DNA from 4 places in the Spartinivicinus ruber genome. Region 1 is predicted to be linked to each of the others. Evidence: predicted binding sites of a transcription regulator. Region 1 holds the regulator's gene; each other region holds the start of a gene.
The links. Region 1 encodes FliA, which starts transcription of late flagellar genes. Its sites were predicted from a motif close to CTAAAGTTNNNNNNNNNNCNGCCGATA; they were not measured.
Positions count from the first base shown of each region.

Region 1 (7,597 bases):
TTGAACCTAATTTAAAAGAACAGGCCCAAACGTTAGGCTATACGGTGGTGGATGCCTCAACTGTGGTGGCTACTCATTTAAACCAGATTATTCATAAACATGCCCATGAATTATTAGGCCATGAAGAAGTTCAACAAATGTTGGACTTGTTGGCTAAGCAGTCACCGAAATTAGCTGAAGATTTAGTGCCTAATAAACTAACCATCAGTTTATTATTGAAAGTCCTGCAAAATTTACTACTGGAAAAAGTCCCCGTTCGGGATATTCGTACCATAGCCGAAGCTTTGGCGGAAACAGCAATGGTCAGTCAAGATCCTGCCACACTGACCGCCGCTGCCAGAGAGGCTTTAGCAAGATCTATCGTCCAAGGGTTGGTAGGGACTGACTTGCAAATCCCCGTAGTGACGTTAGCCCCGCAATTGGAACAAATGTTGCTGCAGTCAGTTCAGCAGGCCAAGCAGTCAGGTGCGACAACGGTAGACTCTCTGGTACTAGAACCTGGTATGGCAGAGAAGTTACAACAGTCATTGGCTGAAGCTTGTCAGCGGCAAGAGCTGGCCGGAAAACCTGCCATTTTATTAGTGGCAGCGCCAATCCGGCCATTCTTAGCTCGATTTGCTCGGTTTGGTGTGCCTAATTTGCATGTACTTTCCTATCAGGAGGTGCCTGATAATAAGCAGGTCACCATTGAAGCGACCGTAGGTCAGTAAATAAATTAGGTGAAGTGAAATCGCTCAACACAATATAACGGCGTCAAAATGCTTAATTTGTAGGATTTTGGTTAAGTTATTTGAATGCGCAGGGGTTAAGTGGCATGACAATAAAACGTTATTTTGCAGCGGATATGCGACAGGCCATGCGGCTGGTGAAAAATGATTTAGGAGTTGATGCCACCATTCTAAATCAGCAAAAAGTCGCAGGGGGGGTTGAAGTAATAGCTACCTTGGAGCTACCACAACCGACTAAACCACCTCGTCCAATGGCCGAGCCACTATTCAATGAAGACCAACAACAACTCCGTACGGCACTTAATCAAGCGAAGCAAGCAATTAACAGAGCCCAGCTGGGCGGTGCTGCAGCGAATGATGTTAATTTGCAGTTAAGGTCAAGAGCTTCGACAACTGTAGCCAATCATGCGGCCTCAAAACAGTCAACGGCAACTGTATTACAGCCTAACTTCAGTGATCATCAGTTTAGTGCACTACAAAATGAGGTCAGTGGGATGCGGGCTTTATTAGAGCAGCAGCTTGGCCAGTTGGGTTGGTTAAAATATTGTAAGCAAAGCCCTGCCAAAGCACAGTTATGGAAAAAGCTGCAGGCCATTGGCTTTAGCGGACCCTATTGTCAGCAACTATTAGCGAATTTACCCGCTGAGCAACAAGGTGTGGATGCTTGGCGTCATTTATTAGCCAGTATTGTAAAAAAACTGCCAGTGACTTCCAAAGATATCGTTGATCAAGGGGGAATATTTGCTTGTGTCGGGCCAACAGGTGCAGGAAAAACCACCACCATTGGCAAGCTGGCTACTCGTTATGCCTTAAACCATGGTACTAGTCAGCTGGCATTAGTAACGATGGATACCTACCGAATTGGGGCGACAGACCAAATAAAAACCTTAGGTAAAATATTAAATGTGCCAGTTAAAATAGTTGGGAATGGACACCAGTTACAAATGGCGTTAGATAGTTTCCAGAAAAAATCCTTGGTCCTCATTGATACGGCTGGGCTAAACCACCAAGACCCTAAATTGCAGCTACAATTATCTATATTAAATCAGGTACGCCCAATGGTGAGAGGGTTGCTTGTGTTATCGACAACTAGTCAGCAACAAGTGCTACAAGTGGCTTATAACACTTATAGCCAGACTCGGTTGGTAGGTGGTGTATTAACGAAGTTGGATGAAGCTTCCAGCCTGGGTGAGACGGTTGAGCTACTAATGGATAAACATCTTGCGGTTTCTTATATCACTGATGGACAACGAATTCCGGATGATATTCATCAAGCTCGGGCTCACCAAGTGATCAGTCGCGCGGTGGCACTCAGCCAACATGCTGAATTAGCAGACAGTGAATTAATGTCTGCTTATATGCAGGCTAACCCAATGGCAGCAACAAGCCCTGTGCAAGCAAATGTGGGTTAGTGTCCATTTGTATTTAGTGGGGTCCTCTAAAGTAAAGGATATGACAATAATAATTACGGAGCTGAGAGGGGTAGTTCACCGTTAACCTTTGTTAAGCTATTCCTTATTTAACTGTATTCGACAGTTGTAGAGTACAGCCAAGGTGAATCGGCTGTTGTTGAACTAATCTCAAAGCCATTCATTAAGGAGATAAACCAGGATTAATCTTCATATGATCAGACATCCAGTACAAGTCGTAGCGGTGACAGGAGCAAAAGGGGGCGTAGGTAAAACAAATGTAGCGGTAAATTTAAGTATTGCGTTGGCTGAACTAGGGCGTCGGGTGATGTTATTGGATGCCGATTTAGGGCTGGCAAATGTGGACATTTTACTGGGATTATCGCCTACTCGAAATATGGCTGATGTATTGGAAGGCCGCTGTGATTTAAAAGATATTATTCTCCCTGGCCCTGGTGGCGTACGTATTATTCCTGCTTCTTCTGGTACCCAAAAAATGACTGAATTGAGTTCGCAAGAACATGCAGGGATGATTTCTGCGTTCAGTGAGCTTAGCCATCAGTTGGACATGCTAATTATTGATACCGCTGCGGGTATTTCTGACACGGTTATTAGCTTTGTGCGGGCTGCGCAAGAACTCATTATTGTCGTTACCGATGAACCCACTTCCATAACTGATGCTTATGCCATGATTAAGCTATTGCACCGTGATTATGGCTTATTGCGGTTTCGAATCGTGGCCAATATGGTGAGATCCCAGCAGGAGGGCCATAATATATTTAATAAACTGGTCAATGTAACCGACCGATTTTTAGAAGTGGCGCTGCAATATTTGGGTGCTATACCGTGGGATGAGGCTGTACGGAAAGCGGTCTTGCGCCAACGCGCGGTTATCGATGCTTATCCTCGCTCTAAAGCGGCCGTGGCAATTAGAGCACTGGCACAAAAAGTGGACGCCTTTCCCCTTCCGTCATCTCCTCGTGGGCATTTAGAATTTTTTATTGAAAACCTGGTGGCTGGTGAGGCTGGTCGATAGTAGGCAATTATATGGCGTCGAATGAAGCAGGTTTGTATTCAAAGTCAGGACAACAATTTAACCAGCAATTAATTGAGCAGTATACTGGTTTAGTGAAGCGAATTGCCCATCATTTGGCAGCACGATTACCTTCGCAGGTGCAGTTGGATGATTTATTACAAGCGGGCATGATCGGCCTGTTAGAAGCTGCCAAAAAATACGATGGGAGCAAAGGTGCGACCTTTGAAACCTATGCTGGAATTCGAGTTCGTGGTGCGATGTTGGATGAAATTCGCAAAGGAGATTGGGTACCACGTTCTGTTCATCGTAATAGTCGACGGATTACTGAAGCGATCAGTGCTTTAGAAGCAAGGTTGGGACGAGACGCAAAAGATTCTGAAATTGCAGAAGAATTAGGATTAGGCTTAACTGAATACCATCAGCTGTTAAGTGATACAGCTTCAAGTCGGCTATTTAGTTTTGAAGAGTTACTGAGTAGCCAAGATGGAAGACATACTTGGGTAGCGGATCAACAACAATCGTCGCCGCCAACCAAGCATCAAACTGAGCAGTTTAAAAAAGCACTGGCTAATGCCATTGCCACGCTACCGGAACGAGAGCAATTATTGCTTTCTCTTTATTATGACGAAGAGCTTAACCTCAAGGAAATTGGCATGGTATTGGGGGTGAGTGAGTCTCGCGTCAGTCAGCTTCACAGTCAAGCAGCCGCTCGACTTCGAGCTCGCCTGAATGACTGGGCAGTTGAATAGACTGGCACCCTCTTAATGACCTACTAGACTAGTAAGTTAGATGTTCAGCACAAACATCAATGTGGCTTGATGGAGGTCGCTTTGGACAAAAATATGAAAATTCTAATCGTAGATGATTTTTCTACGATGAGGCGGATCATAAAAAATCTGCTTCGTGACTTGGGTTTTACAAATACGTCAGAAGCAGATGATGGGCAAACCGCTCTACCGATGTTGCAAAGTGGTGGTTTTGATTTTCTGGTGACTGACTGGAATATGCCAGGTATGACTGGCATTGATTTACTTAAAGCAGTTAGAGCAGACCCAAAATTAAATTCACTGCCTGTTTTAATGGTAACTGCCGAGGCCAAGCGGGATCAAATTATTGAAGCAGCTCAGGCAGGTGTGAATGGCTATGTAGTAAAACCTTTTACTGCTGCAGTGTTAAAGGAGAAAATCGAAAAGATTTTTGAGCGTGTTGAAGCAGGTGGTTAAGAGGTATATATGTCGCTGCTCGATAAATTAAAAGACCATGCGCCCACTGAGTTTGAAGTGAGCCTGAAAGAACAGGCTCAAAAAATGGTGGAGCATTTGGAAAAAGGCAATTTAAAAGATGCCATCGAAATCATCCATGAAATTAATGAAGTTAGAGATAAAAGCCTGTATCAGGAAGTAGGTCGGCTGACGAGAGCACTACATGAATCCATCCGAAATTTTCATGTGGAGGCAGGATTAGCAGGTGATGATAAAGAAGCGATGTCTGACATGGTTGATGCTTCTGACCGTTTAGAATACGTAACAAAAATGACCGAGACAGCGGCAAATACCACCATGGATTTGGTTGATAACTGTATGCCGATTGTTGATGAATTAAAATCAGATGCTCACAGTTTAAGGGATGAATGGACTAAAATTCGCAAGCGGCAAATGAATCCTGATGAATTTAGAAAACTCTATAAACAAATGGATGAATTTTTAGATCGCAGTGAAAAACAAGTTAATGAAGTCCATAGTAATTTAACCGAAATTTTAGTTGCACAAAACTATCAGGATTTAACTGGACAAGTTATTAAAAAAGTCGTTGAGCTTGTTCAACAAGTAGAAGACAGTTTGGTTGATTTAGTTAGAATGGCTGGTCAGGTAGATAAACTGACGGGTACTGAGCATGAAATATCCGCAATCAAAGAAGATTCTATTGCTGCCGAAGGCCCACAAATAAAAGCAGAGGAACGGGTCGATGTTGTATCAGGCCAAGATGATGTTGATGACTTGCTTTCTAGTTTGGGGTTTTAGGGGAGCTGTCTCATGAGTTTTGAGGCTGATGAAGACATCCTACAGGACTTTTTGGTTGAAGCTGGAGAAATCTTAGAACTGCTGTCAGAACAGCTGGTCGATCTGGAAAATCGACCTGATGATATGGACTTACTAAATGCCATTTTCCGTGGGTTTCATACTGTTAAAGGAGGGGCTGGTTTTCTTCAGTTGAATAATCTTGTTGATTGCTGTCATGTTGCAGAAAATGTTTTCGATATTTTACGTAATGGTCAACGGTCAGTTTCTACGGAATTAATGGATGTTGTTTTACAGGCACTTGATACCATCAACGAAATGTTCAGCCAGGTACGTGACCGGGTTGAGCCTACACCTGCTGACCCTCAGTTATTAAAAGCGCTGGCTGATTTAGCTCAACCTGAAGGTGCTGCACCTGCTGCAGAGGCCCCTGCACCAGAGCCTCCTCCACCTCAACCAGCAGCCCCTGCGCCAACCGCTGCACCTTCGGAATCACCGGCAGCTGGGGGGGAGGGGGAAGATATTACGGATGCGGAGTTTGAAAAACTGTTGAATGCGGTGGCAGAAGAGCCTACAGCCACTGCCAAAGAGTCTGCAAAGCCAGCAGCTTCAGTGGCTGGGGGTGATGAAATCACGGAAGATGAGTTTGAAGCATTACTAGATCAATTGCATGGTAGTGGCCCGGTGAGTACTCCAGGAGCCCCAGCCCAACCAGAAGTATCTGAAACACCTCCTCCTGCACCAGAACCTACATCAGCCAAATCACCTCCCAGTGGCAGTGATGAAATTACTGAGGATGAGTTTGAAGCACTGCTCGATGAGCTGCATGGTGGTAAACCTCCGGGTGGTGGTGCAGAGGCGGTACCACCACCAGCAGTAAAGCAGCCAGCTGCACCTGAGTCGGCAGCTCCTGCGGCGGCTGCCAAACCAGAAAGTGACCTAATCACTGAAGCGGAATTTGAAAGCTTGCTGGATGAGCTGCAAGGAAAAACTCCAGCGGCGGCTGCACCTCAACCTGAAGCAGCAAAGCCATCAGCAGCACCTCCTCAACCTCAGCCGGCCGCTGCTGCAGCCAAGCCAGAGCCACCTGCTGCTCCACCACCATCACCTCCTAGGCAACCACCACCAGCTGCACCTGAAGCCCGTCAACCAGCAGCAGGTGGTGGTAAACCTGCACAGGCCAAAGAGGCACCTGCCGCAGAGGCAACGGTAAGGGTGGATACGGCCCGGTTAGATGACATCATGAATATGGTAGGTGAGCTGGTTTTGGTGAGAAACCGGCTGGTCAGGTTAGGCAATAAAAGCGGGGATGAAGTGTTATCTAAAGCAGTGGCTAATTTGGATGTGGTGACCGGTGACTTGCAGCTATCGGTAATGAAAACCAGGATGCAACCGATTAAGAAAGTGTTTGGTCGCTTTCCTCGAGTCGTACGTGACTTGGCTAGAAGTTTAAAAAAAGAAATTAACTTAGAGCTTGAAGGGGAAGAAACTGACTTAGATAAAAACTTGGTAGAGGCCCTCGCTGACCCGTTAGTGCATTTGGTAAGAAATGCTGTGGATCATGGTATTGAGTCTCCAGAAGATCGAGAAAAATCAGGTAAATCACGCAAAGGTACCGTGGTGTTATCGGCTCAACAGGAGGGTGATCATATTTTACTTTCCATTGCAGATGACGGCGCTGGAATGGACCCAGACAAATTAAGAGGGATTGCTGTATCACGAGGATTGTACGAACAAGATGCTGCTGATCGATTATCTGATAACGAGTGCTATAACTTAATTTTTGCCCCTGGCTTTTCAACAAAAACAGAAATCACTGATATTTCTGGCCGTGGGGTAGGTATGGATGTTGTTAAAAATAAAATTTCCCAATTAAATGGCACCATTAATATTGATTCAGTTAAAGGTGAAGGATCAAAACTTGTCATCAAAGTGCCATTGACCCTGGCAATTATGCCAACCTTAATGGTAATGCTGGAAAATCAGGCATTTGCCTTACCTCTGGTGAGTGTGAATGAAATTTTTCATTTGGATTTATCAAAAACCAATGTCGTGGATGGTCAAGAAGTAGTGATTGTTAGAGAAAAAGCTTTACCTTTATTTCACTTAAAACGTTGGTTAATTAATGGCAGTCGGTTTGATGATGGAGGGAAAACGGAGGCGCATGTGGTTGTCGTATCTGTAGGCACACAGCGAGTAGGGTTTGTTGTTGACCAATTAATCGGCCAGGAAGAAGTTGTGATTAAACCTTTGGGGCAGACGTTGCAGGGAACACCTGGCATGGCTGGTGCCACCATTACGGGTGATGGACGAATCGCATTAATTTTGGATGTTCCTAGTCTACTAAAAGAGTATGCATAAACGTGGTATTGACTTCATTAGCCAAAAAACAGGAGCGACTGGGTG
Region 1 covers NZ_CP048878.1:2,442,907-2,450,503, forward strand. The annotation lists gene flhA (flagellar biosynthesis protein FlhA) at 1-710, shown strand, start outside; gene flhF (flagellar biosynthesis protein FlhF) at 815-2,140, shown strand; gene G4Y78_RS11475 (MinD/ParA family protein) at 2,352-3,173, shown strand; gene G4Y78_RS11480 (RNA polymerase sigma factor FliA) at 3,185-3,922, shown strand; gene cheY (chemotaxis response regulator CheY) at 4,016-4,396, shown strand; gene G4Y78_RS11490 (protein phosphatase CheZ) at 4,406-5,194, shown strand; gene G4Y78_RS11495 (chemotaxis protein CheA) at 5,207-7,552, shown strand; gene G4Y78_RS11500 (protein-glutamate methylesterase/protein-glutamine glutaminase) at 7,595-7,597, shown strand, end outside.

Region 2 (7,597 bases), 1.1 Mb from region 1:
ACCGCATTGGCTATGTCTGTTTTTGTTTATGCTGGCTCCAGCCAGTTTATCGCCGTCGGCTTATTAGCTGTTGGCACCAGCATACCAATTATTATTCTCACCACCTTTATCGTGAACTTACGGCATATGTTGTATGCTGCCACTTTGTTGCCTTTTGTTAAATCACTCCCTCAAAAATGGCGTGCACTGCTGGCCTTTGGTTTAACTGATGAAACCTTTGCGGTTGCCGCTAAACGTTATTTTGAAGACCAAAAAAACAACCTCTCCCCCGTGGCTGGCCACTGGTTTTACCTTGGCTCAATGACTGCGATGTACCTTAACTGGGTCGTTTGTACACTGGTTGGAATTACCATGGGACAAGCCCTACCTGATATACAACACTGGGGATTAGACTTTGCAATGTATGTCACCTTTATTGGTATGGTAGTTCCTTATTTAGTCAAGCGCCCTCAATGGGCTGCAGTTGTCAGCGCGGGGCTAGTGGCAGTGGCAACCCATTCCCTGCCCCATAAAGCCGGATTAATTATTGCTGCCCTTACCGGGGTTATCGTTGGCGTATTATGTGAGCGGTTTGTTTCCAAAAATACTGAGAAAAAAACTAATGACTGAAGTAATGCTAATTGTAGGTATGACTGCTGTTACCTTTTTTATTCGCTATAGTTTGTTTGCTGCTGCTGGCCGATTTTATTTTCCTGGCTGGCTGTCCCAAGCATTGAATTATGTCCCCCCTGCCGTATTAACGGCCATTATCGTACCAGCCCTGTTAATGCCTTCTGGACAGCAAATAGAGCTATCACTGGATAATAATTATTTAATAGCTGGCGTATTGGCCATGTTTATAGCCTGGTTTAGTAAAAACCTACTCGCCACAATTGTATTAGGCATGGCTATTTTTGGGGCTTTACAGTGGCTTTAGTAGCTAATTGCTCACATAAAGTTTCCATCGCTAATAATATACGAGGGGTTGGGCGTAAGATATGATCCGCTTCCAGATAAATTACTTGATTGTGCTGGATAACGGGCAGCTTTTTTAGTTGGGCTGACCAGCCATCTTGCTGTAGAAGACTATTAGTCGCAACAACAACTGATGGAGAAGTCACTAATAACTGTTCAATACTGATGATGGGTATCAGCGGTGGTAAGTCAGCAAAGGGATTAACACCACCACAGTTTGATATCACATCATTAATTATATGATTTTTATTAACCGTCATTAATGGAGTTTGGCTGACCAGAAAGAAGACTGTTGGTTGCTTTTTTTGCTGAGTATTTTTTGTTAAATACTGGGTGTGGAGTTTTTTTAAACTTTGCCTGAATTTCTCTGCTGCATGATTAGCTGTTTGTTCTACACCCGCCAACTGTCCTAACTCTTCCAATTGTTCCGGAATAGCAGTTAACCGAGTTGGTTCTGAAAAATATATTGGATATCCCTGCCGTTGCAGGGCTTGAATACCCGCATTGGCATTACCACTGCGCCAAGCGACAATCAGATCCGGTTTTAAACTAATAATGGTTTCTGCTGCTATAGCATCAAATCGACCCACTGTTGGCAGTTGCTTAGCCTGTTCTGGGTAATCACTAAAACTAATGACGCCTACAACTTTATCACCAGCCCCTGCTGCAAATAAAAGTTCTGTCGTATGAGGTGCCAAACTAATAATGCGTTTCGCCGGAGCGTTTAGTTTCACCCACTGCTGACTATCATCTTGAACAGCAATCACTGAGTCGGCAGATAACAGCGTAGCCTGTGTAATTGTCCAAATAAGACACAAGACACTTATAACGTGCCGCCTAAAGGACGTGCACCGCCATAAACCGTTAACACTCATCAAGGTGAGTCACTACAAACTGATTTAATACTTCTGCTGTAAAAGGCCAACCTAACTCACCAGTGGATTGATTATCCAAGGCAATCACTGGAATTCGAACCCCATAACGATCCACTAAATCAGGATCATCTGCAATTTCTTGAAGAGTAATTGTCAGGTTATAGTGAGCGGCAGCTGGTTTCAGTAGCGCTAAGGCTTGATCACATAAATGGCAACCAGCAGTGGTATATAAAATAACAGAGGGCATAACAATCACTTAGCGACAAATAGGCCGCTAAGTGTAACTAAGTCAGAGAGGTTGCACCATCCTCTAACTTGTTAAGGGCTCTAGTAGTTTCTGGCTAACTTCAGCTAACCTAGGAATCAACACCCCTTCATCTGCAAATAAGTCTTCTGCTTTAGCCAACAATTCTTGTAATAACTGAGTGGGTTGGTTAAAGCGCTCTACGGCTTTCAAATAGGTTTGCTGCAGCTGATCGACATATTCCGCTAGTGGTTTTAAGCCTGCTGCTGCATTAGGCAGCCCCGCGACAGACTGGTAAGTATCAGTCACTTGCCGTACTTCTGCAGAGTATAAGTTAACAGCAAAGCTCTGTAATTGAGAGGTGTCAAAACCCAGTGACAATACTTTATCAAACGCAGTGGCTATATCTCCTTCAAAAAAATCATTGGCAAGTGAAAACACATCATTGAGTAAACCATTGATGGCCTCCTGCTCTTCAAGGTCTAACTCACCTTCAATGGCCAATTGAAACTGCTGATGCTGATAATATTCAAAGTTTTCTTCAGCCACGAAGGTTTGCCTACCACTATGTTGTGCTTGAGCACGACTGACATATGCTTGATACGCCTCAAATGCCGATGCCTTTATCGTTACCACATCACCATCACGGGTGGTTACCTGAAACGAGAAATCCTGCTGACTTAACAGGCTGGCCGAACGGGTGTGCGTGGATAGCCGAGGTTCTCCAGTCAATACAGGAGGGGTAACTGTGGGAGGCTCCTGCTTAGTATCACGACCTTCCTCAGTAACGACTGGTTTATCAGTAGGTGTGGGTAAATACTGCTCACGCAATCGATCTAACCCTTGTTCAATCTGGCTAAATGCTTTATCAACACCTTGGTCGATATCCTCTGTTAACCCACCTAAAGCATCTAGCGCCTCTTTGGCTTCAGTAAAACCCTTCTGTACCCCAATGATGGCCTGATCAAACAGGTTAGCCAAGTGTTCTTCATTAGCCCCGTTGGCTGCCTCTTTCGCTAAACGGCTTGCTACAAACTGCAATACATTCCCTGCTACTGTACTGGCAGAAAACTCATTAACTGGTCGTACTTTTGTGATGGAAGGATCTGGTTCAACAGAATGACTCAGTTGATCTTTCAGCTGGGGGGATACAACAGACTGGCTTTGTTCCAATTGCTGATGAGTAGATGAAGACTGTTTCTCAAGCCCCTGATACAGCGACTGTAATCCAGTGTTAGGCTGATTGAGTGATGTGGGGTTAAATGACATATGAGCCACCCTTTTTAGTAGCAGTTCCTTAATGAAGGTATCGGCAGGTTTTTTTAAACACTTGAACCATCAGCTATAATAAATTTGTTTGACTGAGCCAGGCCTTATCTCCAATGGTTTCTAAAATGAACAATGACTATGGCAAAACCTTCTCGCCAACAACTGTTACAACAATTAGAGCTGCCTCCCAATGCCAGTCTTGACGATGTCAAACGGGCTTACCGGTATCATGCTAAACGACTCCACCCCGATAAAAACGCAAATCAGGATACCACCCAAGCGTTCCAGCAACTGCAGCAAACCTATCGGTTATTAATCAAGGGTTTTCAGCATGCTTCCCCGACAACTGCAAACCAAGTTGAATCAGCCACAAGTATTACTGAACAAGTAAAGCGTAACCAACAACAGCTTGCAAAAGCTTATGGTATAAAATCCAGTAAAACCCTTAACAACCAATCCGTAAAAGCACCAGACTTGTCTTCAACTACAGCCACAGACAGTAAACAGCTACCTACTTGCCAACGCTGTGGTCAGTGTACAATCAATTTGAGTATACGACAGTTTTACCGAGTCATCGGTTTATTCTATAAAACCCATCAGCAGCAATATGAAGGCATTTGGTGCTTAGGTTGCAGTTGGAAGCTTAGTTTATGGTATAACTGCATTAATTTGCTGCTAGGCTGGTGGGCATTACCTGCTGGGCCCTGGCACAATTTAAAAGCCTTTTGGCATAATGCAACAGGTGGCTACCAACCTGAAAAACAACTGTCGTTATTATTTGCTTGGGTTAAAACGCTTTACCAGCAACACCATTATGGCGAAGCGGTTAACTTTGCCTACCAGTTATTATCATTAAATCCCCCCCCCAATCGAGCAATTCAGCAAAGCTGCTATCGACTATTGGATAATTTAGGCAATCCCCTCAAGCCACCACTCCCTAATTTATTGCCCTGGTACTGGCCTGCCAGTCATGGAGCATTAGTTCTGTTGTTAATTGCAATGATCATCAGTCCCTTTTTTATTCAGGCTGCCCTCCATCAACCTTATATTCCCAGTGAGCCTTTCAAGATTCGTCCCGCACCCCTTTATCCAAAAGAACGGCTTGGCCGACATTACACCCTAACTGAAACCAAGCTGTATACTAGCCCTAACCTGAATAGTACAGTTGAAACATTGTTACCAGGTTTCCATCCCATTCAAATAGCGAAAGTAATCGATAATGTTTGGTTACAGGTGACTTATAAGCAAAAGCCTTATTTTGCTCGTGAGGCACTCATTGGTTTTGGGGATGCTGACACAGCAAAAAAACTGAAGTGTGATCAATACCCCCAACGCAAGCCGTTTAGTGGTGAACTGATGGGCAAGCAGTTTGGTCAACAATCACTTAAACTTACCAACCCATCCCAACAAGATGTAGTAGTAACTTTTAATAGTGGTAAACAACAAGTGCAAAAAGTGCTTATTTACGCCAATACAACAGCAATGCTGACCCACTTACCTGCTGGTATCACACGCTTAAGCGCTACTTTTGGCAAATTTTATAATCAAGCCTGTGGCCAGTTTACTCGTATTACAGGCACAATAAGCCAAAATATTACTCTCTTTGGCCAGCAAGCTGAACTATCACTCAAACCATCTGCTTAGAAACTGTTATTTAAATCAAGTACGCTTACTGTTGTACATTCAATTTCTGGATTAATTATGGATTTTTCTTTTTACAATCAACTGCTGCTGATTTTTGCCTGCTCAGTCATGGCTATTGCTCTACTGAACAAACTGAGAATGCCACCCATTTTAGGCTATCTGGCTATTGGTATTATCCTTGGTCCAGCAGTCAGTGACAGTATTGCCGATTACCAAACCATCGCCTTATTAGCTGAAATAGGTGTGGTGTTTTTACTGTTTTCCATTGGTCTGGAGTTTTCCTTTGCCCAATTAGTCGCAATGCGGCGACTGGTGCTTGGCTTAGGGGGAATTCAGGTTATTTCGGTTACCGCTTTAATTTTTTTTGTAGGCTGGTTATTTCAGCTTCCTATCACGGTTGCCCTACTCGCCGCCGCTGGTATGGCTCTTTCTTCAACTGCGATTGTTTCCAAAGAACTGACTGAACACAATGAACTTAGAACTGAGCATGGCCAGATTACCATTGCTATTTTAATTTTTCAGGACATTGCTGCAGTTTTATTTTTAACCCTAATTCCAACCTTAGGTAGTGACAGTTATCAGGAACTGGGACATGCTGTTTTGCTTGCACTTGGCAAAGGAATAGGGCTTTTTATTGCCATGCTATTTATTGGCAAGTTCTTATTACCTAAGTTATTTCATGAAGTAGCCACAGCACGATCGCAAGAATTATTTCTACTGACAGTATTAGTCGTTGCGCTATTTGCCGGTTGGATTACCCACTTTTTATCCTTATCAATGGCACTAGGCGGCTTTTTAGCTGGCATGATGTTAGGAGAAAGCCATTATAGACATCAAATAGAACATGATATCCGTCCCTTCCGTGATGTGTTGCTAGGCCTATTTTTTGTTTCCGTTGGGGCCATGCTAAACCTGAATTTATTTATTCAAAACTGGATGATTATCCTAGTTGCTACAGTCAGTTTACTAGCAGTCAAAAGTTTATTAATTGCCATACTGACCTATTTATTTAGTAAGCAAAGGGAATCAGCGCTAACAACTGGACTTTATCTATCACAAAGTGGTGAGTTTTGTCTAGCGCTGATTGCCTTAGCTGGTAAGCAACAACTTATAGACCAAGAATCCCAGTCGTTACTGCTAGCGATCAGTATTCTGTCGATGGTAACCACCCCTTTTATGATCCGTTATAGCAGCTTAATTGTTAAGTGGGCCTTTCCCCTCTCCCCCATTAAGCCTGCTGATAGCCATGCCCAAGAAATTGCTCAGCTCACTCATAAGCTTAATCGACACACCATTATTTGCGGTTACGGTCGTGTTGGACAGTCAATTGGTCGGTTTCTAAAACAGCAGCAACTGCCTTATACCGCTTTGGATGATGACCCCATTCGAATAAAAGAAGCCAGTAAAGCAGAATCCCATATTTACTATGGTGATTGCCGACGTATTGAATTGCTCAAGGCCATCGGCTTAAACAAAGCCTGCTTAGCGGTTGTGTGTATTGATGACCCCAGCCAAGCCATTACTATTACCAAAAATATTCGCAGTTTGCGGGGTGATATTCCCATTATTGTCAGAACCCGAGATGATACCTATTTAGAAGCGCTCAAAGAAGTTGGTGCAACCGAAGTCATACCAGAAGTGTTAGAATCCAGTCTAATGTTAATCAGTCATGTTCTTGTCATGCTGGACCAGCCAGGAGCAGTGGTGAGAAAGCTAATAGACCAAGTAAGAAAAGATCGTTACCAATTATTACATGGCTATTATCAAGGCGAAAAATCTACTCTGATTGACGCAAAGGGGAAGCCCAGGCAAATATTACATGCCATAACATTAACTGACGATGCGGTCTGCATTGACCAACCACTTAATGAGCAACTCCTGGCTAACTATTCAGTAGAAATACATGACATCAAACGAAATGATCATCCCATCACCAATAGATTTGGTACTTTATTGAAACCCGGCGACTGTATTTTAGTTTCTGGTTTAGCCGAAGATATTGAGCAAGTTGAAAACCTGCTATTACTTGGCTAGAAACAACCTCTCAGGCTCCTTCAGCAAACAACGCTAAGAACTTTTGGGCTTCCGGTTGAATTTCAGTAAACTGAAGCCCAAGATGAAAATTGACTGTTCTGATGACGACATGCCTAACTTGGCCACGGGCATAAATGGTTATATTCTTGCCATTATGATTGGCTTGGATCATAACCGGAATAATTTGTTTCATTTTAAAGTTGGCATCAGCCTCTAGTAAAACACCGTGCTCAGATACATTAACAGTTTTAGCAGATATTACCCTGTCTCCATCTTTTATGGCGGCTTTCCAACGGACTGCCCGGCGGGGAGACTGCCTTTGCTCATGCTGGTCTTGTTCAGTCATTTGTTATCAACTACTCATTTGTGTTATTACAAACCCTATTACTTCTAACGCTTTGGCTATATTACAAAAGTGAACTTATTACTTCTTAAAAATACTTTTTTACCGATTTCATATTCTAACTAGCTCTTAGCAGCTAACATTTATAATAAAACTAATATATCTTATCACCAGCATAAAACTGGTATAGCACATAACATAGTCAGTATAGCGTTTAGTTAAGGTAAATGTTTT
Region 2 covers NZ_CP048878.1:3,505,503-3,513,099, forward strand. The annotation lists gene G4Y78_RS16100 (AzlC family ABC transporter permease) at 1-609, shown strand, start outside; gene G4Y78_RS16105 (AzlD domain-containing protein) at 602-916, shown strand; gene G4Y78_RS16110 (cobalamin-binding protein) at 888-1,721, opposite strand; gene G4Y78_RS16115 (glutaredoxin family protein) at 1,819-2,076, opposite strand; gene G4Y78_RS16120 (DUF5610 domain-containing protein) at 2,140-3,342, opposite strand; gene G4Y78_RS16125 (J domain-containing protein) at 3,481-4,986, shown strand; gene G4Y78_RS16130 (monovalent cation:proton antiporter family protein) at 5,044-7,020, shown strand; gene G4Y78_RS16135 (PilZ domain-containing protein) at 7,031-7,366, opposite strand.
Region 2: the regulator FliA is predicted to act here: its motif matches at 3,381-3,407, upstream of G4Y78_RS16120 (DUF5610 domain-containing protein).

Region 3 (7,597 bases), 2.1 Mb from region 1:
AATGAGTGCTGAGAGTACTTCTGTGCATAAGGTTATTTTTACCTGACGTAGTCAACAGCTGGTTTAAATAGTGGCAGCTGGTTTTAAGTAATAAGGTACTATTATGGTTAAAATATTAACAGCAGATGATTCTATATCAATGCGACAAATGGTGACACTTACCTTAAAGGAAGCTGGCTACGATGTAAAAGCATGTTGTGATGGTCAGGAAGCGTTAAATACTGCGAAACAAGGCTCTTATGATATTATTCTTTCTGATGTCAATATGCCTAATATGAACGGCATTCAGTTGGTATCAGAGTTACGTAAAATGCCAAAATATAAGTTCACTCCTATCTTAATTTTAACGACTGAAGCGGGGGCATCAAAAAAAATGAAGGTAAGCAAGCGGGAGCCACTGGATGGATTGTGAAGCCTTTTGAACCGACTACTTTAATTAAAACGATTAAAAAAGTATTAAATTAGTTTAAATAGACTGAATGGTTCTTTTCTGTAGTGTGATGAAATATCCAAGCTAGGTAAAGTAAATATAAAGTTGGTATTTTATGACAATAAATGTTGAGCAGTTTCAGCAGGTTTTTTTTGATGAATGTACTGAAAATTTAGACATTCTTGAGCAAGGGTTATTAGCACTGGGTAATGCCACTGCAGATGAATAAACAGTTAATCATATTTTTAGGGCTGCGCACTCGATTAAAGGTGGAGCCGCCACCTTTAATCTCATTGATATTGCAGGGATAACCCATGAGTTAGAGTTTATCCTAGATTTTATTCGGGATGGGAGTAAGTGTCTTTTACAGTCAGATATTTCTCCAATGTTAGCTGCAGTTGATGCTGTTCGTAAAATAATTGACATGAGAAAAGGAGGAAATCAAGAGCCTTTAGTAAATCAACAAGCTGTTATAGCTTCTTTACGAGCAATTGTGAATAGTAAAAATCTAGGCAGTGCTGAAGTACAAGCTGATAACTATCATAACTTTGCTGAGCATACGCAGCAGTTCGAAAGCAATGGGGCAAATCACACTCTGCAAACGGGTGGTAAGAGTGAAGATGAACAATTAATTAATAACTGGGAAATTATTTTTATTCCTAGCCAGAATATTTTTTTGACAGGCAATGATCCTATTCGTTTTATTAGAGAGCTGTCTGAATTAGCTGAACTAACAGTGAATACTAATATCAAACAGTTACCCAATTGGGCTTTCTTTGAGCCCGAAGACTGTTATTTGTCATGGCATATTCAGATAAGGGGAATGATAACAAAATCAGATATTCTTGAGGTTTTTGAATGGATAGCTGATGATTGCCAGTTAACAATTTCGCCATTAATAAATAATGAAGATAGATCGATAAATAGTAAAGAGAACAAACAGAGTGATGAACGAGATACATTATTGGATCCTACTGAGCAATTAACTAGACAATCTAGTCAAGTACAACAGTTAACCCCTGTTAAAAAAGAGCAAAGCTTTACTATTAATACAAGTAATCAATCAATCCGGGTTAATGTTGAGAAAATTGATAATTTATTTAATTTGGTGGGAGAGTTGGTGATTACTCAGTCAATGTTGTATGAGTTAGGCATCCTATTTTCTCAGGGTAACCTTGATTGTATTGAGCGACTACAATCAGGCTTTACCCAATTGTTACAAAATACCAAGGAACTGCAAGAAAGTGTAATGCGGATTCGAATGGTACCTATTAGTTTTATTTTTAATCGCTTCCCTCGAATAGTTCATGATTTAGCAAATCAGTTAGGTAAAAAAGTTGACTTAAAAATTGAAGGTGAAGGTACTGAGTTAGATAAAAATGTTATGGAACAGCTGGCAGATCCATTAGTTCACTTGGTTAGGAACTCTTTGGATCATGGTATTGAAGCAATAACTCAACGAATGCAAAACAATAAGTTTGAAACAGGTACTATTAAGCTATCTGAATGCCATCGTGGTGGCAATATTATAATAGAGGTTTACGATGATGGTGCTGGTTTAAATAGACAAGCGATTTTAACTAAAGCAGAAACAAAGGGGCTAATTAAATCGTCTGAACACTTTTCAGATAGCCAAATCTTTGAGCTGATTTTTGAGCCTGGTTTTTCTACTGAAAAAGCAGTAACAGATGTTTCTGGTCGTGGGGTTGGAATGGATGTCGTTAGAAAAAATATCTATAGTTTGGGGGGAAATATTACGGTTGAATCCGAGCAGGGGTTGTTTAGTCGTTTTCAAATTGCGCTGCCACTAACCCTCGCTATTTTAGATGGGCAATTAGTGAAAGTGGGGAGTGAAACTTATGTTATTCCGTTGAATTCTATAGTGGAATCATTACTAATGATACCTGGTGCGATTCAGCAGGTATCTGGTGCTCTTGAAGTATACCGGTTGCGTCAGGAAAATATCCCTGTTATCAGACTGTACCAATTATTGAACCTAACAGCAGCTAACACTGATTTAACCAATGCGCTACTGGTAGTGGTAGAAGTAGATGGAAATAAAATTGGTTTATTAGTTGATGACCTTTTAGCTCAGCAGCAGGTTGTTATTAAAAGTCTTGAAGCTAATTATGATAAAGTAACTGGAATTTCTGGAGCTACAATTTTAGGTGATGGAACGGTTGCACTAATTTTAGATGTTTCTGGGTTAGTAAGATTAGTAACTGATGACCATTGTTTTAAGCCATGTGCAGCTTGATTATGTCAAACTAATTAATAGGTATAATTCATGAATGAAGCTGTAATGGAATATGATGAGCTGTTGGCAACGGATAGCAATACACAACAATTCTTAACTTTCATTTTAGCTGATGAGTTATATGCGGTTGATATTTTGAGTGTACAAGAAATAAGAGGGTGGGAGCAGCCTACTTTGATACCTAATGCACCTGTATATATTAAAGGGGTGATAAATATAAGAGGTATGATTATTCCTGTTATGGACCTTAGGTTACGTTTTAATGTGGGTAACGGAGAATGTATAGCAACGACAGTGGTCATTGTATTGAGTGTGAAACAAGGGGGAGTCAATCGTACGATGGGTGTTGTAGTTGATGCTGTATCTGATGTTGTTAATATATCTGAAAGTGCCTTAAGCAGTGCTTTGCCAGTGAAAGGAGTAATCGCTGCTGATAAAATTAGCGGTATAATTAACATTAAGAAAAAAACAGCAACAGTATTAGCCGTTGAAATGTTGTTTGATTTTAAACCATCTATACCTATCTCGAATGATTTCTAGGGTATTATGTTGTTGTCGCTGACCACCAAAGAAGAGGAAATTCAGTTTATAAGTGATAGTATGGATACCACTCATTAGAGGAATATGCTAGGGTTAACTACCTTCGCCCCTATTATTTATAAATAGATAAACTCATAGAGGCACGTCTTATACATAAAGACTTACGGTAGCTACTTTAATTTACATAAAAGTGTTACTGGAACTTATTGATCAACGATCCAGCTAGCACTGTTTACTTCAATTAGTGCTGTTATTGCTAGCTTCACAGTTGTAAGACATTCATCTAAAAAACATCCGCTTTGGCTATAAGTGGATGTAGTTACAGGAAGCAAAAGCCTGATGAGTAATTTAACTCAAAGCAAGTCTATACAAAATGACCAAGGGTTGTCGTCGGGTTATTTGGATAGTAATGAAGCAGTTGATCGAGAATTTTTATCATTTATTCTTGATGGCAATGAATTTGGTATTGATATTTTAAAAGTTCAGGAAATTAGAGGGTGGACACCTTTACGTGAATTGCCTAACTTACCTACCTTTGTTCACGGCGTGATTGACTTAAGAGGGGAGGTAATTCCTGTTGTTGATATGCGAACTCGAATGGGGTTACAGAAATCTGAATATAGTAATACAACAGTCGTTATTATTATTAAACAGCAAATAGCTGGTTTCTCGGATAGTGTATACAGTGGATTGATTGTTGATGGCGTAGCAGATGTCTATCGTATTACAAAAATTAACTATCGCTCTGTCACTAATCTTTCTTGTTATCAGCAGCATAATTTTATCTCGGGTATGGTATCAGTGGACGATAAAATGATAGCTTAGATAGATTTTTCGAAAATTCTATCTAATACTTAGGAATAATAGAGTTTCAAAGAAATAGCCCCAAGGGGTATGTTTTTCCAGTTAGGTGTAACATATGGTTGTTGATCAATCAACGGCAAACTGTACCAATAAGTTGCCTGGCCAGGAAACGACGAATGAAGTGGAAGTGGTTAAACTACTACCTGGTGAAGTGTATGGTACGAGCCAGCAAGAAGAAATTGTAACAATTATAGGCTCTTGTGTTGCAACCTGTTTGTGGGATCCCATTGCTAAAGTAGGTGGAATGAATCATTTCATGCTACCAGAAACAAAAAAGCAAATAAATGTTTATTCAGTAAATGCTAGCCAGTCTCCAGTACGAATGCTAATGGGGCGTTATGGTAATTTTGCTATGTTTTACTTAATAGAAGCACTATTGGAAAAGGGGGCTCATTTACATCATTTGCAGGCGAAACTTTTTGGTGGAGCAAAAATGATAACCCACATGTCGGATATTGGAAAAATAAATGCTGAATATGCCGTTAACTACTTAAAAGAAGTGGAAATTCCCATTGTTGCATCCCACTTATTTGGTTCTTTTGCTCGTAAAATTACTTTTGAACCTTGGAGTGGTGTTGTCAAAATGAGAGAACTATCTTCTGTGTATCAAATGTAAAAGCTATATTTATAGTTTAGTATGCGATTTGATTTTAAGTTATTTTGTATAAAGGCTTTACAATACCCAAATATATAGAAAACGAATGGTTATTTGGGGCGCTATCGATCGATGATTTCCATTAAATGCTGCTCCTACATTTTCCTAATGTAGTGGTATCCCTCGGTGGTCAGCAACGGCAAAAAAACCTAAAAATTATTCGAGAAGTATATAGTAAATCTGGTAAAAATAATGAAACCTATAAAGGTGATTTGTGTTGATGACTCGCCATCAATGCGTCAATTTTTAAAAGCAGCTTTAGAGCAGGATAATAAAATTCAGGTGGTGGATCTTGCTTCAGACCCCTATGATGCAAGAGAAAAAATTAAGCATCATAATCCCGATGTCATTACGCTTGATGTAAAAATGCCCAAAATGGATGGTCTGACTTTTTTGGATAAAATTATGCAGTTAAGGCCGATGCCAGTGGTGATGGTTTCTTCACAAACGGTGAAAGGGGCAGATGATACTTTTACAGCTTTAGAAAAGGGTGCCTGTGATTATTTGGCAAAACCTTTTGATCCACAATTGCTTGATGAATTTGTTGAGTTACTCATAAGTAAAGTAAAAGCGGCCTCATTAATAAACCTAACAGCCTTAAATAAGAAGCGGGTACAAAAGAAGTCTACTCATAAAGCTCAAATGCGTAGCTATTTGGCTAGGCTGAAAGTACAAAGTCAAATCAAGCTAATTGCTATTGGAGCTTCAACGGGAGGGACTGAAGCGATAAAGCATATTATTATGTCAACGTCATTAAATGGGCCGCCAATTGTTATTACCCAGCACATGCCTCCGATTTTTAGTCGCTCATATGCAGAGCGTTTAGATAAGCTGTTACCTGTGCCTGTTAAGGAGGTTTCAGGCACCACTAAATTAGAGTTTGGTCATATTTATATAGCACCGGGAGATAAACATTTACTTGTCAAAAAAGTGGGCTCATCGCTTCAGGTGGTACTGGATAACTCTCCACCGGTTAATCGTCATAAGCCGTCTGTTGACAGTTTATTTTATTCTGCTGCGGAACAAATTGGTGGTAACTCGCTGGGTATTTTATTAACTGGGATGGGAGTTGATGGAGCAAAAGGGCTATTAGCTATTAAGGAATGTGGTGGGATAACCATTGCTCAAGATAAGGAAACAAGTGTTGTATGGGGCATGCCTGGCACTGCGGTGGGTATAGGGGCAGCAGTTATGACCCTAGGGCTGGATGATATCGCAAAAGAAATAACATCCTTGTACCAACCTTCATTGGTGGTGAATGCATAATCCTATTGTCAATCGCGATTAATCATCAACTCCTATTCCTGCTGCTTTAATAGTTGCTGAAACTGTTGTTTTTTTTCTTCTTGGGATAATTGGGGAATGGTATCAGTCGGTGGGTCACCCAAAGGGGTAGTATCCCAATTGCTACTTGGTTGTGGTAGGGGAGGCAAGCTTGCCAGGTAATCCTCCACAACGGCCAAAGCGTCTAATAAGCCTTGTTGTTGAGGGTGCTCATCATCCAATTCGGCTAGTTTGTTAAGAATATTTTGGGCAATTTGCTCTATACGTTCACGGGGCTCGTTGATGCCCTGAGTTTCAAGCCACTGCTTGGCAGATTTTGCGTTAGTTGTCATAGGGTATAATAAGCTCTTAGTAAACTTAAGTGAGAGCATATGGGAACTGCTAACCAGCCAGAGCATACCACAGATACAACTGACTCACAGCCGATACGGGTATTTATTGGTATACCAATTGCCACAGACTTGGCAGAAACTATTTTCCATTATTACCAGGGAGCTTTTTCTGAGGCCTTCATCAGTAAAAACCTTCGTTGGACCAAACTAGAGCACTTTCATATCACTTTAAAATTTATCGCTGCATTAGATTCTGGAGTGGTTGAGAGCTTGGCTAGTCATTTAACACAGTTAATAGCTGAACAAACCTGTTTTAGTTGCCAGCTGAAAGACCTTCATTGGTTTCCCAATAAAAATAGAGCTCGGTTATTAGCTTTATCAGTAAGTTCTAAAGGTATATTGCCTGCATTGGCGTTGAAGGTTGATCAGTTGTGTCAACAATGGCAGATACCTAAAGAAACCAGGCCATTTAGACCTCATTTAACATTAGCCCGCTTAAAAAAAACTATGCATACAAAAAAAGTATTACCTGTTGGACTTACCCAGTTATTTGAGGTAAATGAGGTGAAGTTGTTTCAGAGTACAGTGGATAACATGGGCTCTCACTATAAAGCACTAGCGACCTTTCCTTTAGCTCATGGCTAGTGGCTCAACTCGCTAGTAAGCCACTGCTCCTGCAGTGTAATCATCATCCAGATCAATGCTGTAGCGAACTTGATAATGCTCAAACTCTGGAATTAACTCATCATAAGAATATTTAAGGTACTTGGCGATGAGAATCGCTCGGTAAATCATTGCAAGTTGGTCATCAGATAGCTGTGAAGCTTGGTCTGTATTGTAAATGCAGCTTTCGATTAGCTGATGGCGCCATTGGGTGGGATTATCTTCGGTGGCTAGAATGTGATCAACTAAAGTGTAAACAAGCTTAATATGATTGCTTTTACTGTCGGCAAATAGTGACTTCATAATACTCAGCCTGGTCCATGGTAAAGGCATCACCCTTTTGGGTATATTTTAAGCATAATGTGAGTCTAGCTATCTTGCCAGTGAGTAACCGATGCAGAATTCAGTACTACACTCTAAACTGTTTCATTAGATTTTCCAGCTCAGCTGTTAGGCGAAACATTTCTTCGCAAGCATCAGCAGAGTCTTCGGCCATTTTAGTGGTATCTTCCGCCACATGATTTATAGCAACAACATTGCGATTAATTTCTTCAGAAACAGCGCTTTGCTCT
Region 3 covers NZ_CP048878.1:4,570,134-4,577,730, reverse strand. The annotation lists gene G4Y78_RS20810 (response regulator) at 104-412, shown strand; gene G4Y78_RS20805 (chemotaxis protein CheA) at 672-2,687, shown strand; gene G4Y78_RS20800 (chemotaxis protein CheW) at 2,718-3,227, shown strand; gene G4Y78_RS20795 (chemotaxis protein CheW) at 3,567-4,052, shown strand; gene G4Y78_RS20790 (chemotaxis protein CheD) at 4,147-4,707, shown strand; gene G4Y78_RS20785 (protein-glutamate methylesterase/protein-glutamine glutaminase) at 4,939-6,012, shown strand; gene G4Y78_RS20780 (hypothetical protein) at 6,045-6,362, opposite strand; gene thpR (RNA 2',3'-cyclic phosphodiesterase) at 6,402-7,007, shown strand; gene G4Y78_RS20770 (hypothetical protein) at 7,020-7,328, opposite strand; gene G4Y78_RS20765 (methyl-accepting chemotaxis protein) at 7,435-7,597, opposite strand, start outside.
Region 3: the regulator FliA is predicted to act here: its motif matches at 4,741-4,767, upstream of G4Y78_RS20785 (protein-glutamate methylesterase/protein-glutamine glutaminase).

Region 4 (7,597 bases), 1.2 Mb from region 1:
CTGTATTTCCCGTTGCTGATTACGGCCATGATGACGGCTAAGCTGATACTGTTCATGAAACACTTGAGAGCGATGGAGGCTATCCAATAATTTGTTGTAGCTAGGAGGAAAGTCAATAGCTGCAATGACTTGTCGTTTCAAGTCAGGATCACAGGCTTCAGAGAGCTGTTGGTCGCCGATCAGTAATACCGCTATTCCACCGTACCATTTCTGCACCTCAGCAATCATCGACTCCAGGGGGCTGCAGCAATCACCCAGTAAAACCCCCGTGATACCTTCCGGGTTGACCTCCTGTTCTTTTAACACCTGAAGCCACTGATTGGAATCCAGCGCAATAAAGTCCTCTCCTAGAAAATCCAGGATGACTTCCATATCGTGCCGACGATTAGCATTATCATCTATTAGCAAGACTTTAATTTCTCGCCACATACCCACTTCCGCTCGACTTTAATTTTATTGCAGAAAACATCAAACTTGCTTGCCACACCCCTTGATCAGCTCACTGCCAGATGACCAAGCAATGTTTACCTCAGTAAAGTCAGTAATGTGAGATTGGTCAAATTTATGACAGGCATTCCCGCTAGAGTGACATGATTCACATTTATAATCGATTTAATGGGTTTGTGCTAGCAACCTTCATCTAATTGACACATAACGAAGATCATTTCTTGACGGCTGCACAGTGAGGACGATGATGGAAAGCAATTAGTTATTTGATAGAGAAAAACAAGGAGGAGAAAGACTAAAGTAGCTGTTAATTTTGTATTTTTTGGTAAGTTGTTACTCCTGCAATACCTTTTTGACATTGCCGCAACTGATTAGCTAGTTGCTGTCTGTGTTGCTCGTACTGGTCAATTGCTAATTGATAGCCATTATGCAATTGGTTAAGAGCAGTGATCACTTCTGCTGGCTGGGGCACCTGAATTGACAGCTGAGACAAAGCCTCACGACATTGCTGATCAAAAGCGATGAACTGTTCCCAGTCTTGTTCATTAACAATTGTATGCAACTGTTCACTCAGTTGGGTCAACTGTGATACAGAAGGTAATGGGTTATTTTTTTTCATCGTAAAATAAAAGCTATCTGGGTTATTGATTGAAAGTTAACCTCAATAAAAAAAACATTAAATATGCTGCACTGGCAATATCCTCTATTACAAAATAGTAATATTGAGCAGTTACTCTACTGGTGTTGGTTGCACCACTTGCTCACGAATACCATCCCAACCAGTTTTTACTTCACGCAATAAACCAATCACTTCCTCCACAACTTCCGGGCTATTCGTCGCATTGGCTTCAAATAAACGAAACTCCATATACTCATAAAGATTAAATAGGTTTTCAGCCACTTCACCGCCCTGCTCTTTATTGATGAAGCTTCTCAACCCACCAATAATTTCAACTGCTTTATTTAAAAAACGATTTTTTTCTTCAATTTCTTTACGCTCAATATGCCCTTTAGCAATGAGCAAACGTTCTAATGCCCCATCAATTAATAATTGAATTAATTTATGTGGGTCAGCATCGACAATACCGGTCTCCCGATTCACTGCCTGATATTGCTTCAGTTGATTATATGCATTCATCGATCACCTCGTTATTTGGTTATTAGTCACTCTTACTACCTGCTACTAATGCATCCAATTGGGATTTAATAAAGTCCTGGGTATTTTTTAGCTTAGCAATTTGAATATCAGCAGCCGTAAATTGCGTTTCCAGCTGTTTTCTGAACGCATCAACCCGCTCATCTAATTTGACTCTTTCTTCGGCAATATCATCCAAACTTTCAGTCAACGAATTCGTTTTAGTGGTAATGGCCCCATCTGAAGCTAAAAAGCTCGTGACTTTATCAATTAACTGATCAGCCACACCGGATATAAAGGTAATAGTGCCCCTATCTCCAGTGGTGGTACCACTGACCTCGAGGCGAATACCTTCAGAATCATCCCCTACTGCCGCCGTTAACACTTTGCCAGAACCGGTAGCGGCTTTACCATTAATAGTGCCTTCCACGTTAACGCCCGCTGTACCGGTTCCGACCACCAATCCCAACTGAGCAGCAGTGTTGGTATCAACTTGTGTAATTTCGACAGTAGAAGAGGTGCCAAAGGCATCGGAAGTAATAACTAGTTGATTAGAGCCATCGACAGAAACTGAAACCGACTTACCCGCATTAATTAAATTATTATCAGCATTAATTTTACTTTGTATTTCCGCTGCTAATTCAGCAGGTGTATAACTACCTGCTGCTAAGGTTAATTCTGCGGTTTCAGTACCATCAATTTTAATTTTAAGAGTATCGTTATTGCCATCAATAGTGGTAGAACCGCCCAAGGCCACCGTACCATTCAAATTTCCCTGGGTGGCAGCAGTAGTAATATTAATAGCATAAGTCCCTTTTTGAGTAGCGTTGGTATTGGATAAAAATTTCACCTGGTTATCGGTGGTACGTCCCTGACTAGCAAATAAACCTACCAAATCATTGGGAGACTCTGCCAACTTCGCTTTAAAAGTTGTGCTATTAAAAATTAACGTCCCACCATCATTGGAACCCGCAGAGGCAGACACCTGGGTACTAATGCCAATATCTGCCAGGCTTCTTACATTGGCACTTTCCAACCCCTCCACCACCCCGCTAAGAATTTCACGGGCCTGAGCTGTAATGCTGCGCAAGGTGGAATCACCAATCAGCACCCCAGCTTCCAAGGTATCTGGGTTAAAGGCTGTCAATTCATTGACCAGGGTTTGGTAAGCGTTGAATTTATCGACAAACTCCTGAACTCGGTCAGCGATAGTATCGTCATCTCGTGCCACTGATAAATTAGCGGCAGCCCCAGCATTGGTACCAGTTAAATTTAATGTAACCCCTTCAATAGCATCAGAAACGGTATTGGAAGAACGGGTAATACTGATGCCATTAATTTTTAAATTGGCATCTTTTGCTTGGACTGTTTCAGTTAAATTATTGGTAGTACCATTAAACACCAATTGAGATAAACCATTGGTATCAGTGTTATTCGCATCATCGTCAGTTACATTAATGGTAATCGCATTCTCAGTTCCACTTTTAGTGGCATTAAATACCAACTGAAAACCCGAGCCAGTATCCAGTACACTGGCCGACACATCGAGCCCCGTTTCTGCATTCACTGCATCACGAATGCCTTCCAAGGTATTATTTGTATTATCGATAGTGATGTTTTTGGTAGTACTACCTACTGTAATACTGAGTGTGCCGGTACCAATAGTATCAGTTTTATTAGTAAATACACTGGAAGCCAGGGAATGAGCTTGAGCTAACTGGGTAACTTCAATGGAAAATTGACCAAGTGGCGCATCAGCAGAGGCTGTCGCTGAAAATGCCGAAGCGGAGGTTGAGGCTTTAACCGCTAACACATCAGCCATGGAATCTAATGAGCGGGAAGCTAGCCGTAAATCGACCAAAGCACTTTGAACTCGCCCAATTTCTGATAGTTGGGTATTAAGCGTGCTTTCCCGGCTGGTTAAACGCTTATCGGCAGGCTCTTTTTCAACTGCCACCAGTTTATCAATCAAGTCACTGGTTAAAACACCCGACCCAATACCAATAGAAGAAATACCTGCCATGGCTGCTACCTGTTAAGCACAAATTGTTTAAGTACAAACTTATTCAGCATAGTTATTTAAGCGGCAATCAGCGGCAAAACTTTACCGCTCTTATCAAGCTATTTGTAATAAGCCTATAAGCATGCTGCTAACACCTTGCTATTTGCCTTAATCAGCAACGAATGCTTTAAGCCTGTATATTTAGCAAGTGAATATCATCTTCAGCATTCAAGCTTTGCGCCAACTTTAATGCTAATTCATCAGGTATCTGTCTGACGACCTCTTCTGAATGCCTATCGACTACCGTGATTACTGTTTGGCCTGAAGTATCATCCATATCAAAGCGAAGATCCCGCTGTTGCGCCTGAACAAATTCATTCAGTTTGGTAACAGCCTGCTCAACTTGCAGCCGTTGTTGTTGCTGTGTGCGGAGCTCCTTTGCCTCACCCACCTTGGTATTGGTAGATAGTTCCTGCTTGGAGTCAGCTCCCTGCACATTGGTAACTTCCGGTATTTTGCTCACTTCCTTTGTACCAGCAACTACTTCGGGGGGCAGTGAATGTGGCTTTGTTGATACTGCCTCCATTTTCAAGGTAGGCGATGTCAGATCAACCTCTTTCATATCTCACCTCATCACCTCACAAACACCAATACCGACACTGGATAACCAGTGTCGGCCCGCACCTAAGTTAAATCTATTACTTTAGTGATATGTCACTACTGTAACAGAGATAAAACTTGCTGCGGCCTGGCATTAGCCTGAGCCAGTATTGAAATACCAGCTTGTTGTAATACCTGAGCCCGTGAAAGCTCAGCTGTTTCTGCTGCAAAATCCGCATCCTTAACCCGAGAATTTGCCACAGATAAATTTTCACTGTTAATGGTTAAATTGCTAATTGCTGACTGGAATCTGTTTTGAATAGCCCCAAGTGTACCTTGCTGCTTTGCTACCTGCTGCAACGCATTATCAACAGCAGTGATAGCCTTATTTGCACCAGCGACTGTTGAAATATCCACATTTTTTATTAACTGCCCATCCTCTGAACTAGCATAAATACCAGTCGACAACCCTGCTTTATTAATGCCGTTAGATGCATTGTTGGTAGTTAGAGTAATTTTTCCTGCTGAAGATAATTCAAAACCACCAACGTTAGTAGTAACAATACCAGCAGCAAAACCAAAATCAGCTTGGTTAGCACCTGCAGCCAGCACGATGTTTCTGCCATCTGCTGCAACAAGTTTAAAGGAATCCTCAAAAACCTCAGCACTTACGCCAGTTTCACCTGACCTTAAATTAATCGCATCTACTACCAATTGTTGCACTTCAGATACACTATCAGCCGCTGATTTACTCAAATCAATGGTACTACCATTAACCACAATACTACCAGTTTGTGCTGCATCACCTGTTATTGTCCCACCAAATACCGAATTTTCGAGCACTTTAGCAGTAACCCCAGTTTCATCAGATAACCGGTTAATGGCAGCAACTTTGGCAATAGCACTACCACTGGCACTGGCTGTTGATGCCGTATCATCTGTCGATAATGATGGGCCTACTGCTATACCATTTATAACTAGATCACCTGTAGTAAGGGCTGCTGTCGTATTATCACGACTGACGATGACACTGTTGCCACCGCTGAATGTGCCTGCTTGTAGTCCAGCATTCACTAATCCATCACTATTCGTTGTACTGAGAGTAATATCACTGCCATCATCAGAAATTAAATTAAAGGTTCCTGTATAAGTACCTGCAGCACTTATACCTACAGCGGCAGCAATACCATTAGCACTATCAGCAAAAACAATATTTCGGCCATCATCTGCGACTAAAGTTATACCTGTATCCACACTACCTGTATTTACAGCTCTTACACCGGTTTGTGCTGACTTTTGGTTAATGGCATTTACCACTGCTTCACGGTTAGTATCGGCATCAAGGTTAGTGTCAGAAGAAACTGAAATGCTAACACCATTGATAGTCAGTTGATCACCTGCTGCTACTGTTCCATTCGTTGCTGCAACACCGGTGTAACCGACTTCATTAGCATTTACTGTCGCCGTAACACCTGTTTGATCAGCAACTTTATTTATAGCTGCTGCTTTAGCAATGGCACTCATTTCCTTACTTGCAGTAGATAGGGCATCATCACTTCCCAGGCTTGAGCCAACAGCAATACCATTAATTATCAAGTCCCCACCATTTAAAGCAGAGCTTGTAGCGGTACGTTGGGAGGAAACCCCATCTGTTGCAGCACTTCCCATTTTATCGGTAGTTGCCCCATTAATATTGACGCTAATTGCTTCCCCTACATTTGCCCCAGTTTGAAATCTCGCAGCAGTAAAAGAGCCATCAATTAATTTCTGGCCATTAAAAGCCGTTTTTTCTGCTACAGACTGTATTTCAGCAACTAACTGATTAACCTCATCGTTTAATGCCTCTCTATCAATATCAGTATTAGTGGCATTAGCTGACTGGACTGCCAACTCACGAATCCGCTGTAAATTCGAACTTATCGATGCTAAGGCTCCCTCGGCGGTCTGAGCTAGTGAAATGGCATCATTTGCGTTACGTATTGCCACTGATGTACCTCTAATTTGTGTATCAAATCGAGTCGATATGGCTAAACCGGCAGCATCATCAGCTGCTCCGTTAATTCTCAAACCAGATGACAGCCGCTGTAACGCCTGACCTTGAGCCGCTTGAGAGTTATTTAAATTTCGCTGAGCAATGAGGGAAGCAATATTGGTGTTGATGATCTGAGGCATGCTGTGTTCTCCTTATTAACCTCTAACAAATCCAGGTCAGAGGGCCTACGCGATGTCTCAGCTTGAAACTGAAGTGTCGCGGCTAACCTTCCTGTTTTGGTTAGCGGCAATAAAGAGAAAAAGTTTTAGATGTTTTCGTGATCAAAAACATCATTAATATTAATTACCTTAAATCACTAAAATTTATATTTGCTTCTCAATGACTTACAGCGCTCTCGCTCTAACTTGCCTCCTCTCTTTAAATTAAACGCCCTTTTCTTTATGGCTAAAACCGGGCTTGGTTAACAAGCCCGGTGTTTTTATTACCGTATTTATTATTACTGAAGGAGTGACAACACCTGCTGAGGTCTCGCATTGGCTTGTGCCAATACTGAGATACCAGCTTGTTGTAGTACCTGTGCCCTTGATAGTTCAGCCGTTTCAGCTGCGAAGTCCGCATCTCTAATCCGTGAGTTAGCTGCTGATAGGTTCTCACTACTGATCGATAAGTTATTGATGGTAGATAAGAACCGGTTTTGTACCGCACCGAGTTCTGCTTGCTGGGCCGAAATTTGAGCTAGAGCATTTTCCACAGAGATTATGGCTTCATTGGCTCCTACGACAGTTGACACATCTATATCCTTGACCAATTGGCCATCTTCTCCTCCACCAAAGGTACCGATCTGTAAGCCAGCACTAACAATGTTACCTGTATTCGTCGAAAGCTCAAATTTACCTGCTGAGATTAGCGAAATTGAACTTTGAGTGGTTGCAACTGCAAAGCCAGAGTTACCTGCCGTAATCCCTGTCAATGAAGTTACATCAATGTTACGGCCATCATCAGCAATTAGCCTAAACTGAGTTGCTCCAAAGGCTTCTGCCCTTACGCCAGTTTGTCCAGAGGCATTATTAACCGCTGTGACAATGATATTTTGAATATCACTTATAGAGTCAGTGTCTGAGTAGGAGATACTAATGCTCGTACCATTGATTGTCGCCGCACCACTCTCAGCAGTACCAGCTGTAATGGCTGCACTCACTACAAATGTTGCATTAGCTGTTGCAGTTACCCCAGTTTGATCACTGACTAAGTTGATAGCCGCAGCCTTGGCAATCGCACTAGCATTATTTTGAACACTGGATGCTGTATCAAATGACGCCTGAGTAGGACCAACTGCAATTCCGTTGATCACTAGATCACCTGTCACGAAGGCATTTGCATCAACCACATCGCCTACCGCGCCACCATTAACACCACTAAA
Region 4 covers NZ_CP048878.1:3,595,731-3,603,327, forward strand. The annotation lists gene G4Y78_RS16460 (sigma-54 dependent transcriptional regulator) at 1-429, opposite strand, end outside; gene G4Y78_RS16465 (hypothetical protein) at 755-1,066, opposite strand; gene fliS (flagellar export chaperone FliS) at 1,178-1,585, opposite strand; gene fliD (flagellar filament capping protein FliD) at 1,608-3,605, opposite strand; gene G4Y78_RS16480 (flagellar protein FlaG) at 3,772-4,206, opposite strand; gene G4Y78_RS16485 (flagellin N-terminal helical domain-containing protein) at 4,302-6,356, opposite strand; gene G4Y78_RS31550 (flagellin) at 6,674-7,597, opposite strand, start outside.
Region 4: the regulator FliA is predicted to act here: its motif matches at 3,664-3,690, upstream of fliD (flagellar filament capping protein FliD).